DNA from 4 places in the Mesorhizobium sp. CNPSo 4684 genome. Region 2 is predicted to be linked to each of the others. Evidence: riboswitches for the same ligand, from Rfam matches in the RefSeq annotation. Region 2 holds a riboswitch; each other region holds the start of a gene.
The links. A riboswitch is a leader RNA that binds a small molecule or an ion and turns the genes downstream of it on or off. The one in region 2 is predicted to bind cobalamin.
Positions count from the first base shown of each region.

Region 1: linked by a shared signal. The riboswitch ahead of AC04SG_RS21515 (CbtB domain-containing protein) and the one ahead of metE (5-methyltetrahydropteroyltriglutamate--homocysteine S-methyltransferase) in region 2 are both predicted to bind cobalamin.
Region 3: linked by a shared signal. The riboswitch ahead of AC04SG_RS11835 (aromatic ring-hydroxylating oxygenase subunit alpha) and the one ahead of metE (5-methyltetrahydropteroyltriglutamate--homocysteine S-methyltransferase) in region 2 are both predicted to bind cobalamin.
Region 4: linked by a shared signal. The riboswitch ahead of AC04SG_RS08865 (DUF1636 family protein) and the one ahead of metE (5-methyltetrahydropteroyltriglutamate--homocysteine S-methyltransferase) in region 2 are both predicted to bind cobalamin.

Region 1 is NZ_JBWLUX010000023.1:77,609-81,137, reverse strand. It holds gene AC04SG_RS21525 (aromatic ring-hydroxylating oxygenase subunit alpha) at 1-976, opposite strand, end outside; gene AC04SG_RS21520 (gamma-glutamylcyclotransferase) at 1,096-1,788, shown strand; cobalamin riboswitch at 1,856-2,050, shown strand; gene AC04SG_RS21515 (CbtB domain-containing protein) at 2,087-2,266, shown strand; gene AC04SG_RS21510 (CbtA family protein) at 2,282-3,055, shown strand; gene cobU (bifunctional adenosylcobinamide kinase/adenosylcobinamide-phosphate guanylyltransferase) at 3,048-3,529, shown strand, end outside.
Region 2 is NZ_JBWLUX010000064.1:7,689-11,217, reverse strand. It holds cobalamin riboswitch at 674-873, shown strand; gene metE (5-methyltetrahydropteroyltriglutamate--homocysteine S-methyltransferase) at 992-3,316, shown strand; gene AC04SG_RS32265 (cytochrome-c peroxidase) at 3,419-3,529, opposite strand, start outside.
Region 3 is NZ_JBWLUX010000011.1:15,777-19,305, forward strand. It holds gene AC04SG_RS11815 (ABC transporter ATP-binding protein) at 1-854, shown strand, start outside; gene AC04SG_RS11820 (DUF680 domain-containing protein) at 1,031-1,270, opposite strand; gene AC04SG_RS11825 (DUF680 domain-containing protein) at 1,394-1,597, opposite strand; gene AC04SG_RS11830 (DUF680 domain-containing protein) at 1,678-1,881, opposite strand; cobalamin riboswitch at 2,382-2,584, shown strand; gene AC04SG_RS11835 (aromatic ring-hydroxylating oxygenase subunit alpha) at 2,702-3,529, shown strand, end outside.
Region 4 is NZ_JBWLUX010000008.1:18,587-22,115, reverse strand. It holds gene cobW (cobalamin biosynthesis protein CobW) at 1-1,002, opposite strand, end outside; gene AC04SG_RS08865 (DUF1636 family protein) at 1,005-1,430, opposite strand; cobalamin riboswitch at 1,469-1,671, opposite strand; gene AC04SG_RS08860 (winged helix-turn-helix domain-containing protein) at 1,701-2,900, opposite strand; gene AC04SG_RS08855 (NADH-quinone oxidoreductase subunit A) at 3,233-3,529, shown strand, end outside.

The DNA of each region.
Region 1 (3,529 bases), on a different contig from region 2:
GCGCCTTCGGCGCGAACAGCCATTCCGCGGTGAGTTCGGTCTGCTCGGGGCCGAGCGGTGTGAGCCGTACGGTCCTGACATAGTCGACATGGCCGACGATGAACATCGACGGCAGGCTGGTGGCATAGGTCTGGCCGGCTGCACGCTCGGCCAGCGTCAGGCCGGAGAAGACCGGGCCATGGACATGGCCGTCGCGCGACCAGGTCTCGGCGCCGGCGCGCAAGCCGCCGGAAAACTCCGGCGCGTCATTGTCGGCATGGCGGACCCAGTCGGGGTCGTCGTGCCGGCTCATCAGGCCGCGGCCGTAGATCGGCACCAGCCGCGACAGGTCCTTGTGGACGCCAGGGCAGTGCAGGCACTCGTTGAAGTTCTCCCAAAAGATCTTCCAGTTGCAATTCATCACCTTGCGCAGGACATGGCCTGATACCAGCGTTTCCAGCGGCCAGTTGCCGAGGTTGCCGGAAGCCGGATCGAAGGATGACGCAGCCGTACCGTCGACGCTTTCAGCAAGGTTGATGAAGACAAAGCCGCGCCAGACCGACAGCGCCACCCGATAGAGCGGATGATCGGCCTTGTCGAAACCGTCGGGCAGCGATTTCGAGGGAACGCGCACCAGATCGCCGCGCAGCGAATAGGACCAGGCGTGGTAGGGGCACGTGATCAGCCGCGCCTTCAGCCGGCCCTCGCTCTCCTGGCAAAGCTGCGAGCCGCGATGCCGGCAAGTGTTGTGGAAGGCGCGCAGTTCGCCGGTGTCGTCGCGCAGCACGACGATTTCCTGCGTGCCGACACGAAATGTCCTGAACGCCAAAGGCTGGGCAAGGTCAGCCTCGCGGCAGACGAGCAGCCAGCTTTTGTACCAGATGGCGTCGAGATCGCGCTGGTAGGCGCCAGCGTCCCAATAGGCCGAGGACGGCAGCGTCGGCTCCAGCCGGGTCAGGCCATTATAGGGATCGCGCTCGCTCGGGCTGGGTTGCATGGCCGGCTTCCTCTGGGATACCAGCCGACACCCCGGCAAATCGTTTGTCAATCACGGCTGACATTGCCGGTTGCGGGCGCGGCGCATAATCATGTCGTGGCATTGGGGGATTCGGAAAATTGGACGCACGACAGATGTCGCTTACGCCGGAGCTGGTCGCGCGTTGCTGGCGCGAGATCGCCGACGCCGGGCCGGATCCGGACTCGATGCATCTGGATGACAGCGACTATGATTCGCTGCTGGATGAATTGCAGGCCGAGCTTCCGGACACCGAGCCGCTGTGGCTGTTCGGCTATGGCTCGCTGATCTGGAAACCGGAAATCGATTATGTCGAGGACCGCGTCGCCCTGGCGCGCGGCTGGCACCGCTCCTTTTGCATGAACATGACGCGCTGGCGGGGCACCAAGGAAAGCCCCGGCCTGATGATGGCGCTCGACAGCGGCGGACAGTGCAAAGGCGTTGCCTTCCGGCTGGCCGACGACAACAGGCGCCAGCAACTGGGCCGGCTGTTCCGGCGCGAAGTCACGCTGAAGCCGACAAGCTACCGGCCGCGCATGCTGAAGCTTGCAAGCGAGGCCGGTCCGCTCAGGGCGCTGGCTTTCGTCATCAACCGCACCGGCCTGACCTATTCCGGTCCGCTCGACGAGGCGAAGGTCGTCGAGCGGCTGGCCACATCCTGCGGGCACTGGGGGTCGGGCGCGGACTATCTCTACAACACGGTGAAGAATCTGGAGGAGCGCGGCATTCACGACCGCCATCTCTGGCGGCTGCAGCGGCTGGTTGCCGAGCGGATCACCGCCTTGAACCCGTAACGCTGCATGGCGCATTCGCGCTGTTGGCCGGCGGAATTTGGTTTGCCGGATGCGGCTGTTTCAGCCTATAGTCACGCATGTCGTCGGTTCCGTTAGGGACCAAGAGGGAATGCGGTGAGGGCTGACTTGTTGCCCAATGCCGTGGCTGCCCCCGCAACTGTGTGCGGTAGTCCTCTCCAAGCCACTGAGGATTTTTCTTCGGGAAGGTGGGGAAGGGCGTTATTCCGCGAGCCAGGAGACCTGCCGGCGACAGGGAACTGACTTCGATGCCCTCGGGTGGAGGGCGAAAGGACAAGATATGAATACCGCTTCCGTCTCCCTCGGCGCTTCCGTCTCCTCGCAGTCGCGCTTCATGCAGCTCGTGCTTAGCGCGTTTCTGGGCATTTTCGTCATCGGCGTTGTCGGCTTCTCGCATATCGATGCGGTCCACAATGCCGCGCACGACTATCGCCATTCGATGGCGTTCCCCTGCCACTGACGAGGATCTGACATCATGAATCTGTTTCGCAACGTCGTGTTCGTCGCGGCGATCGCCGGGCTCGTGGCCGGCGTCGTCCTCGCCTGCATGCAGGCCTATGCCACCGTGCCGCTCATCCTGAAGGCGGAAGTTTACGAACAGGCCGGTGGCGGCCATCAACATGAGCATGCTGCGGCGCCCGCCGCCAACGCTGCGGACACCAATGCCATGAGCACCGCCGCGCCGGCTGAGGCAGCCGCGCCGGCAGAGGACGAAGGCTGGGCGCCGGCCGACGGCTTCGAACGCTTCGCCTTCAGCGTGCTGGCCAATATCGTCACCGGCATCGGTTTCGCGCTGGTCCTGGTGGCGGTTTCCGAATTCGCCGGCGGCATCGGTAACTGGCGCCAGGGCGTGTTCTGGGGGCTGGCCGGTTTTGCCGCGTTCACGCTCGCCCCGGGCCTCGGCCTGCCGCCGGAACTGCCGGCGATGCCGGCGGCCGACCTCACCCAGCGCCAGATCTGGTGGTGGGCAACGGTGGCGGCGACCGCGGCCGGTCTCGGCCTGATCGCCTTCCGCAAATCGCTGCCGCTGGCGATCCTGGCCGTGGCCCTGATCGTGGCGCCGCATATTGTCGGCGCGCCGCAGCCGGACAGCTTCGAGACGCCGATCCCCGAAGGCCTGCATCACCAGTTCGTGGTGGCGGTGACGGTGACCAATCTGGTGTTCTGGCTGGTGCTCGGCGCGGTTGTCGGCGTGGTGCGCGGACGCTTTACCGGTACGGCGACCAGCCTGCGCAACAGCTTTGCCTGATCGCAGTTTGACTTTCATCATCGGCGGCGCGCGCTCCGGCAAGAGCGCGCATGCCGAAACCTTGGCGACCGCGTTGCCGCCGCCATGGGCCTATATCGCCACCGCTGAAGCCTATGACGAGGAGATGCGTGAGCGCATCGCGCAACACAGGTCGCGGCGTGGCCAGGGCTGGGCGACCATCGATGCGCCGCTCGATCTCGCCGGTGCGCTCGAAGCCTTGCCGGACAACCAGCCCGTACTCGTCGATTGCCTGACGCTGTGGCTGACCAATCATATGCTGGCGGATCATGATCTCGAGGCGGAATGCCGGCGGCTGGCCGATGTGCTGTCGCGGCCGCGCGGGCCGTGGTTCGTGGTCTCCAACGAAGTCGGGCAAGGCATCGTGCCCGACAATGCGCTGGCACGCCGGTTCCGCGACGCTGCCGGCCGGCTCAACCAGCATGTCGCCGCAATTGCCGATACGGTGCTATTGAT
Region 2 (3,529 bases):
AGCGTGACGGTCTACGCCGCCTTATTCCTACGACCTTATCGCGTACCATCTACGGTTCTGCCGCGCTCGCGGCGAAACGCAGTCACTCTACCGTGCAACACACAATGGAAATACGACAGGCGCACCAGAAATGGTGGGGTCCGTGTCAAAGATTTCTAGGTAAACCCGCGAAAGCGAAACGGCATCCCTTGGTTTAGGCGTCGAGCCAGACTAGCCGTTTGTCTTCGCTCTCACTCCGCGAGCGGGCGAGATACCCGGAGCCGGCCCCAGGTGTATATGAGTGCAACGTGTGCGGAGCCGGTCTGCCAAATCGGGGACTATCTGACCTGAGAAAGCCATCTTGCCGATGCGTCATGCGACTTGGGCTTTGGATTTCAGGAAGTCAGAGGCGCGAGCCCCTCGATTCGGGGTGAGGATAGCCATTGATGATCGCCCGCATATAGGGATCGGATCGACGCCGCCGATTTGGCAGGCCGCGGTGGGCTCGAACAGCAAGCCGGCCGGAGTTCTCCAGGTCTACTGGCATTGGACGGTTCAATGTGTGGTCTGATTTACCAGTCGATCTGCGGGTTCGCAGCTACTCGCTCTCGTTGCGGCCTCTTGCGAAAACACCAACATTTTACATAATGACATAAACATTTCTTTATGCGACATTGACACACGGCTCCTGCTGTGATTGTCTGCGTGCTGTGGTTCTCCGTACGGCACTGCCGCATGGAGCTAAGAGGGAAGCCGGTGCGAGGCCGGCGCTGCCCCCGCAACTGTTAGCGGTGAGCCAACCCCACTCATGTCACTGAGGCGAACAGCCTCGGGAAGACGGGGAGAAGCTATGACCCCGCGAGCCAGGAGACCTGCCACGACGAATTATGTCCACGGGCGGGGTGTCTCGGTGGCCGCAGCAGCCCGGCGTTCGTGCCGGCCTACGAGGCGCCTTCTTGTCCCCACGCCCCAACCATCGGGGTATGGCATGACTGTCTCTCAGCAAATTCCTGTGGCAACGCTCGGTGTGCCGCGGTTCGGTCGCCGGCGGGAACTGAAATTCGCGCTTGAAAGCTACTGGTCCGGAAAATCTTCCGCTACCGACCTTCTCACGACGGCGAAAGCACTGCGTGCCGCCAACTGGGAAGAGCAGCGCGACCGCGGTGTGTCGAAAATTCCGTCGAACGACTTCTCGCTCTACGACCATGTTCTCGACACTGCAACTATGGTCGGCGCCGTGCCGTCCCGATACGCCTGGCCTGGCGGCGAGCTCCCGCTCGACATCTACTTCGCCATGGCGCGCGGCGACCAAGGTCAGACGGGGAGCTGCGTGCACTCTGATCAGGAGCGTGCGGCTGGCCCTGCCCTGACCGCGATGGAAATGACCAAATGGTTCGACACCAACTATCACTATATCGTGCCGGAACTCGAGGATGATCAGACGTTCGCCCTCTCGTCGACGAAACCGGTTGATCACTTCCTCGAGGCTAAAGCCCTCGGCATTCACACACGCCCAGTCATCCTTGGACCTGTCACCTTCCTCAAACTGGCGAAGTCACCTGCGGAAGGTTTCAATCCCATCGCGCTGCTGCCGCGGCTTCTGCCCGTCTACGAGCAGCTCCTGCGGAGGTTGAAACTGTCGGGAGCCAATTGGGTTCAGATCGATGAACCAGCCCTTGTCCTGGATCTAAACCCGAACGAACGAGCTGCGTATGAATTTGCCTATGGGCAGCTGTCGAAGGCCACTCCCGAGCTGAAGATCATGCTGGCTACCTATTTCGGGGCTCTGGGGGACAATCTCGAGACGGCGATTTCGCTGCCAGTGGCCGGCCTGCATCTCGATCTTTCGCGCGCTCCCGAGCAGTTGGAGACGGTTGGTCGGCTTGCGCCTAAGGACCTGGTGCTGTCGCTTGGCTTGATCGATGGCCGCAACGTCTGGCGCGCGAACCTGCCTGCCATTCTCGACCGCATCAAGCCGATCGTCGCCGGCTGGCCTTTGGACCGCGTCGAAATTGCGCCTTCATGCTCGATGCTGCATATGCCCGTGGACCTTCGGATGGAGACGGCACTCGACGCCGCCATCAGGTCGTGGCTCGCCTTCGCGGCGCAGAAGACCGACGAACTGGTGGTGCTGGCGAGGGCGCTGTCCGAAGGCAGGGATGCAGTGGCAGACGAGTTGACAGCTTCTGCCGAGGCTGCCGCTGCTCACGCAGCGTCCGCAAAGGTCCATGATCCGCTTGTTGAAGGTCGGATCGCCGGCATCGACGACAGCATGAAGCAACGAAAGAACCCTTTCTTCGTGCGTTCCACGGTCCAGGCCCGCACGCTAAGCCTGCCCCCGTTCCCAACGACGACCATAGGATCATTCCCGCAGACGCCTCGGGTGCGCAAGGCCCGCTCCGCCCACAGGAAGGGCGAGCTCAGCTATCTCGACTACGACAGCTTCCTGCAGAACGAGACCAAGACTGCCATTCGCTGGCAGGAGGAGATCGGACTGGACGTGCTGGTGCACGGCGAGTTCGAACGCAACGACATGGTACAGCATTTCGGCGAGCAGCTGTCTGGCTTCGCCTTCACCCAGCATGGCTGGGTGCAAAGCTATGGCTCCCGGTACGTGCGCCCCCCGATCATCTTCGGCGACGTATCGCGCCCCAATCCGATGACGGTGCGCTGGTGGGAATTCGCCCAGTCGCTTACGCAAAAGCCAGTCAAGGGAATGCTCACAGGCCCTGTGACCATTCTTAACTGGTCTTTTGTCCGCGACGACATTCCCCGCTCCGAGGTCTGCCGCCAGATCGCGCTCGCCATTCGCGATGAAGTGACGGACCTGGAAAGATCTGGCGCAAAGATAATCCAGATTGACGAGGCGGCGTTTCGCGAAGGTTTGCCGCTGCGCAAGTCCGACTGGCAAGTCTATCTCGACTGGGCAGTGGAATGCTTCCGGCTCGCTTCAACCGGTGTACAGGACGCGACCCAGATCCACACTCACATGTGCTATTCGGAGTTCAACACGATCATCGACGTGATCGCTGAGCTGGACGCGGATGTAATTTCAATTGAGACATCGCGCTCGGCGATGGAACTGCTGGACGCCTTTACGAGCACCAAATATCCAAACGAAATCGGTCCCGGAGTCTATGACATCCACTCACCGCGCGTTCCGGAAGTCGCCGAGATTTCGGCCCTTCTCATGCTTGCACGCGAGCGGCTCTCCGACGGGCAACTTTGGGTAAACCCGGACTGCGGCCTCAAAACACGCAAATGGGAGGAGGTCCGCCCTGCCCTCGTGAACATGGTCGCTGCAGCACGCACGCTCCGGGAGAGAGTGCAGGCCTGAGGCTTTGAGATTAGATCATGGCACTTGATGAAGGTCGCGACCGGCTCGCCTCAGTGGCTGGTTCGTCACCGTTGTTCTTCTAATTTCCGAAGCTCAGGCCACTTACCTTCCCGAGATCTGCGAGTCAGGTCGGGGCGTGGTCGCGGTTTCGGCCGGTAAGACGGGAAAGACGACGTCGGGCACCCTCCCCGTCAACGCATCAAGGAACGCGAC
Region 3 (3,529 bases), on a different contig from region 2:
ATCCGCACATGACCGTCTACGACAACATGGCCTTCTCGATGAAGATCGGCAAGGAAAGCAAGGCCGAGATCGACAAACGGGTACGGCAGGCAGCCGAGATCCTGCAACTGACCAAATATCTCGACCGTCTGCCCAAGGCGATGTCGGGCGGCCAGCGCCAGCGCGTCGCCATCGGCCGCGCCATCGTGCGCAACCCGAAAGTGTTTCTGTTCGACGAGCCGCTGTCGAACCTCGACGCGGCACTGCGCGTCGCCACCCGCATCGAGATCGCCAAGCTGAAGGAATCGATGCCGGCTACAACGATGATCTACGTCACCCACGACCAGGTCGAGGCGATGACGCTGGCCGACCGCATCGTGGTGCTGAAGGACGGCCATATCGAGCAGGTCGGCACGCCGATGGACCTCTACAAGAAGCCCGGCAATCTGTTCGTCGCCCAGTTCATCGGCTCGCCGGCCATGAATATCTTGCCGGCGACAATCGACAAGACCGGCGACCCGACCATCGTCAGCCATGTCGGCGGCCGCAAGGCGACGGTGCCGATTGCGACGCCGGCGTCGGCCAAGGGCGCGGCGGTCAGCTTCGGCGTGCGGCCGGAAGATCTGTCGGTCGCCACCGGCACGGAGTATCTTTTCGAAGGCGTGGTGGACTATGTCGAGCAGCTCGGCGAGGTCCAGCTGGTCTATGTCGACATCGGCCGCGCCGACCTGCCGCTGGTGACCAAGCTGCCCGGCAATGTCGAGGTCAAGCGCGGGGCGAAGCTGCGGCTGACTGCGGATGCCGGCGACCTGCACATCTTCGACGCCGACGGGCATTCCTTCTCGCTCAAGCCGGTGGAAGTGAAGGCGGCCTGAGATCGGCGCGTCGTACCGGCATGAAAAAAAAGAGCGGCGGGCCAAGCCCGCCGCTCTTTTTTCAAACTTCGCCTGTTAGAGCAATTCCAGGAAAAGTGTGAGCGGTTTTCCGTCCGGGAATTGCGAAAAACAAACAGATAGAGCGGTTCGCCGTTTCTGTGAAACGGTGAAACGTTCTAGCGATTACCGAAGAGGTTCCGGTCGCTGCCGTGCGGGGCGGACTTCTGTACGTCGCCCGACGAGTTCAACAACTTGTAGACCGGCGAACCGGTGTTGGGCACCGACGACGTCCGGGTGTTGTCGACGTTGACGGTCGCCTGGTTGTCGACGGCGCTAGAGCCGACATTGTCGTTGCGGGCATAAGCACTGCCGGCGGCAACCAAAAGCGCAGCGGCAGCAAGAGCGATCTTCTTCATGTCAAGTCTCCTGAATTTTCATCATGTGGCAGAGCGGCTGGTGATGACGCCGCTCTGCAGCTTGTTCGATGTTCGACTGGGATCGTTGTTCGAAAAACTCTGAGGTCAGATCCCGATCGTTTGTTAGCGACCGAAGAGGTTACGGTCGGCGCCCTGTGCGGGAGCCTGAGCAGCCGGATCCGACTTCGCAACCGAAGCCGTGTGGCCACTATCGGTCGACGTAACCGCAGGCTGGTTGGCGCCGTTCGAACCATAGTTGTCACTGGCGGCGAAAGCGCTGCCGGAAACGGCCAGAACGGCGGCGGCAGCAACGATGATCTTTTTCATCTTAAATACTCCTGAATTTCTTCGAGATCCCGAGAGCGGCGGACAGGCCGCCACGCTTCTGTTTGGATCGGGATCAGCTGTTAACGGCCGAAGAGGTTGCGGTCGCTGCCCTGAACGACGGGCTGCTTGTCAGCGGGCGCCGACTTCTGAATGGAAGCCGTATACGAGCTGTCAGCCGCGGCAGCGGGCTGGTTCGCACCATTGGAACCGTAATTGTCGCTACCAGCGAAGGCGCTGCCGGTGATGGCCAAAACGGCGGCGGCAGTAAGGATGATCTTTTTCATTTTTAGTACTCCAGTTTTGCTGTCCGTCTAGCGGCGTGTGGTGGGAGCAATTCGCGTCGTTCGGACAGCCCCGATGTGGGAAAGCCATAGGCTGGTTTCCAATCACGAAGTTGTTCCGGCTGGGCCATGATTTCACCTCTTGTAATTTTGATAAGCATGCCTACCATCTCACTTTATGTAAATAATACAAAGGCTTATGTGACCATGCCGTCTGGCTCACCGAGTGTGTCCGGGCGTCAGCGTTCACACCGTCCTGCACGCATTGTCAACAGAAACGAACCGTTCGGTTCGATTTTAGAAACTGCTAATAGTCACTTTTCGATACCGTTGACGTGTTTTCCCTTGGTCGGCAGGCTGATTCGAGGTGATTTGCGAGGGCCGCGATCCGCCCCGAAAACAACACCGTCAGCCCCACGATCGTCTGCCGCCGCGTTGTCGCGCGTGTCGCGCCGCATGGAGACGATGTCGCTTTCATGCCGATGTCGCGATCGCTGCCGTGATTAGATGATCCCATCTCAGGTGCCGCTTCGTGACGACGGAGCGGAGAATTGGGAAGCCGGTCAGAATCCGGCGCTGCCCCCGCAACGGTGGTGGAGTTCAAGTCGCAACGGGAGACCACTGGGCGAGAAGCCTGGGAAGGTGTCGCGATCGTCCGCAAGGACAACTCCAGAGCCCGGAAACCAGCCCGAGATGCTTGAACTCGACTGATCGCGGTGGGCGGTCAAGAGGTGGATAGCGCATGCCCGGCGTCGCGCCGGCCTGCGGCCGATCCTTCCTCCATCACCACCAAGTTCAGTCCTTAAACCACGAGGACAGAACTATGGATGCGCGCAACGACATGCTGAGGCTCTTGAACGGCCGCAAGCAAGGCTTTTCGCTCGAGCAACCCTTCTACACCGACCCGGACTATTTCAAGCTCGACATGGAGCTGATCTGGTATCGCGACTGGCTGTTCGTCGGCCATGATTGCGAACTGCCGAAGCCCGGCAGTTATATCACCGTGCAGATCGGCGACTATCCGGTGGTGCTCGTCCGCGACCAGAAGGGCAACATCAACGCCTTTCACAATTCCTGCCGCCATCGCGGCAGCCGCGTCTGCAACACCGAGAAAGGCACGGCGGCAAAGCTCGTCTGCCCCTATCACCAGTGGACCTACGAGCTCGACGGCCGACTGCTGTTCGCCCGCCAGATGGCCGAGGGTTTCGACAAGAGCCAGTTCGGCCTAAAGCCGGTCGCCTGCGAAAGCGTGGCCGGGTACATCTTCATCTGCCTGGCGAAAGAACCCGCGGACTTCGCGCCGATGCGGGCCATGATCGAGCCCTACCTCAAGCCGCACCGGCTGAGCGAAGCCAAGATCGCTTTCGAATCGACCATCGTCGAGAAGGGCAACTGGAAGCTGGTCTGGGAAAACAACCGCGAGTGCTACCACTGCGCCGGCAACCATCCCGAACTCTGCAAGACCTTCCCGGAAGCGCCGACGGTAACCGGCGTGCAGGGGGCCGACAGCGATCCGGAGATGCTGGCGCATTGGGCGAAATGCGAAGCGGCGGGCCTGCCGAGCAAGTTCCGCATCGATCCGGCCGGACAGTACCGTGCAACCCGCGCGCCGCTGCTGAGCGATGCCGTGAGCTATACGATGACGGGAAAG
Region 4 (3,529 bases), on a different contig from region 2:
AATGACGACGAGGCGCGAGCGGCGGTCGTCCTCGGCCGTCCAGGCGCGGTCATAGTAATGGTTGACGCGCGGGCCGACGGCCTGCAGCAAAAGCCGCATCGGCTTGCCGCCGACATCGACGAAGCCTTTCACGCGCAGCACATTCTCCTCTTCGGCAATGGTGGTGACGCGCTTTGCCAGTTCGTCGGGATTGACGATCGAGGGAATGTCGACGATGAAGGTGTCGAAGTCGTCGTGCTCGTGGTCGAAAGCGCCGTCATGGTGCGACTTGCGGTTCTCGATATCGTCCTCGACGGCGAGGCCGAGGCCCAGCAGGATCGAGGGATCGACCTTGCCATGCGCGGTCGCCACGATTTTTACGGCGCGGGCGGAGTGTTCGCCGATGATGGCGTTGGCGCGGGCCGACCCGGCTGAATCCATCAAATCGCTCTTCGACAGGATGATCAGGTCGGCGCAGGCGATCTGGTCCTCGAAGACTTCCTCGACTGGATCGTCGTGATCGAGCGTCTCATCCTGAACACGCTGTGCCTGCAGGGCGTCCATGTCGTTGGCGACGCGGCCTTCGGCCAGTGCCGGGCCGTCGACGACGGCGATGACGCCGTCGACCGTCACGCGGCTCTTCACGCTCGGCCACTGGAAAGCCTGGACCAGCGGTTTGGGCAAAGCCAAGCCCGAGGTCTCGATCAGGATGTGGTCGACCTTCGGCGTCAGCGCCAGGATCTGGTCGAGGGCCGGCACGAAATCGTCGGCGACGGTGCAGCAGATGCAGCCATTGGCCAGCTCAACGATGTTCTCCTCAGGGCAGGTGTCGATGCCGCATCCCTTGAGAATCTCGCCGTCGATGCCGATGTCGCCGAACTCGTTGACGATGATGGCAATGCGCTTGCCGCCGGCATTTTCCAGGAGATGGCGGACCAGCGTCGTCTTGCCGGCGCCGAGAAAGCCGGTGACGACGGTGCATGGAACACGGGAGAGATTGCCGGCCGGATTTGGAGCGTTCATGGTCAGTCCTTCAGCATGTCGAGGGGTGGGATGCGGGCAACGAGGCCGCGCTTGAGGCTATCGGGCCGGCCGCGCCAGGGGATGAGGCCGTCCGTCGAGGTGGCGAAGAGCTTGGCGCCGGTAACGAGATCGGCGCCGCTGGTCGCGGTCAGGTCACCGAAGACATAGCTCCAGCAGCTGTCGCGCAGGATCGCAGCGCTGAGCCGACGCTTGCAATTGCCGAGGCATTCGACGGTGCGGACACGGATGTCGCCGGCAGCGGCGCGGCGCGTGTCCTCAGCCAGCAATTCGCCAGCGCGGGGATGGGCGTCTGAGCCGGTCTCGTCGCGGCAGGAGGCGCAGACGATGACGGTCACGCCAGTCAATGCGTCGCTATCGGCGGACGAAACATCCGCTGTGCCAGCCGAAAAACTGCTGTTCTGGTCCAAAAACCGGGCTCCTTGCCCGGAAACCCGCCAGGCGATCGGATATTTTGTCTCAGACGGCAGGTCTCCTGGCTCGCGGGTCATAGCCTTGGTAGCCGCCTTCCCGGTGTTACCCAGTGGCTTTCGGCCTTGGCTCGTCGCTTACAGTTGCGGGGACAGCCGCGGATTTGGGATATTGTCCCGCACCGCATTCCCTCTTGGCCCCAGCCGTTGCGGGCAGGGGACCGTCTACAGCGGATTTAGGCTTTTGCGGGCAGCACTGTCAACGCACGGCTACGACATGGCAATGTCGGCCAAAGGCTGTCCCAAATCGCCAGCCGGCGTCACTTCGATGCGCTCGAGGCCAAGCCAGCCCTGCATCTGCTTCAATTCCTCGAAGAGTTGTGCGGCGGTCTCAGGTGGCGCTTTGGGTTCGGCATAAGCCGCGTGGACGCGCAGCACGCTGGCGGGACGGTCGGCTTTGAGGTCGACGCGCCCCACGATCCGGTCGCCGAGCAGGAATGGCAGCACGTAATAGCCGTATTGCCGCTTGTCGGCAGGCGTGTAGATCTCGATGCGGTAGCGGAAATCGAACAGACGCTCGCTGCGCGAACGCTCGAAGACGACGGGGTCGAACGGCGCCAGCAAGGCGCGGGCTTCGATTTTTCGCGGCAGGCGGGCGTCCTTGTGGAGGTAAGCCGGCTTGTCCCAGCCTTCGACGCGCACCGGCAAAAGCTCGCCCGTCTCGACCAACTCCTCCAGCCGGCCCTTCATGTCGGCCGGCGACAGGCGGAAATAGTCGCGCAAATCGCCAGATGTCGCGATGCCGTGGGCGCGGGCGGAAATGCGCAGCAACTCGCGGTGCGCGTCCTTGGCGGCCGGCACCGGCAGATCGAGGACCGCCTGAGGCAGCACGCGCTCGGGCAGGTCGTAGAAGCGCTCGAAGCCGCGACGGTAGGCCGTGGTGATACGGCCGGCCCAGAAGAGCCACTCGAAGGCATGCTTGGCATGGCTCCAGCCCCACCAGCCGCCCGAGCCCTTCTGGCCTTCGAGCGCCGAAGCGGCGATCGGACCGCGCTCGGCGACCGCGCGGTAGATCTCCTCAATATAGGCGGCGTGTTCGCGGCCCCATTTGGCGAGGCCGAGATACATTTCGTCGCCGCTCTCGGCGCGCTGCATGCGCCAGCGCATCAGCGGCCAGGTTTCGACCGGCAGGAACGAGGCCTCATGCGCCCAATATTCGAACACCGTGCGCTTGCGGGTGACCGCGGCATTGTCGAGCAAAGCCAGCGGGTAGGGGCCAAGGCGCGAATAGAGCGGCATATAGTGGGCGCGCACCACGGCGCTGACGGAATCGATCTGCAGCAGGCCGGTGCGCGAGAGCACCCGGGCGAGGTGGCGGCGGTCGGGTGTGCCGCCCGGGCGGGGGTCGGTAAAACCCTGCGCGGCCAGTGCGATCCGCCTGGCCGTGGCGAGCGATATTTTGTCCTTCATCAAGATGCCTTTGCCTGGTCCTGTTCGCGCATTTTTAGCCGGTGATTCCGACCATGCTAGCAGGCGAATGGCGGGAGATATGTCAGGAGACAAAAGTGGAGTAAAAGGTGAAGGAAATCAAACAGGAGCGGATCGGACCAGTTTTTCCCGACCTGCCGTCCAGCACTGCGTTTTGAACAAGGTTTGACTTGCTTCGCCGAAAGCCCTGCGCTAACCCTCGCCGCGTTGCAGCATAGGCACCTAAAACGGTTCAGCGGTTAAACTGTCACGCTTCCGCATTAGGGTTGGTTGCTGTAATCAAAGTGGATTGGCCGCCAACGGAAAGCCGCAGCATGAACGCACTGCTCAGTTCGTACCTGCCCATCGTCCTGTTCATCGCCGTGGCGGCGGTCGTCGGCCTGGCGCTTATCATAGCGCCGTTCCTGGTGGCCTACCGCAGTCCCGACCCGGAAAAGCTTTCCGCTTATGAGTGCGGCTTTAACTCTTTCGATGATGCCCGCATGAAATTCGACATCCGCTTCTACCTGGTGTCGATCCTGTTCATCATCTTCGATCTGGAAGTGGCCTTCCTGTTCCCGTGGGCGGTGTCGTTCTCGAAGATCGGCATGCTCGGTTTCTGGTCGATGATG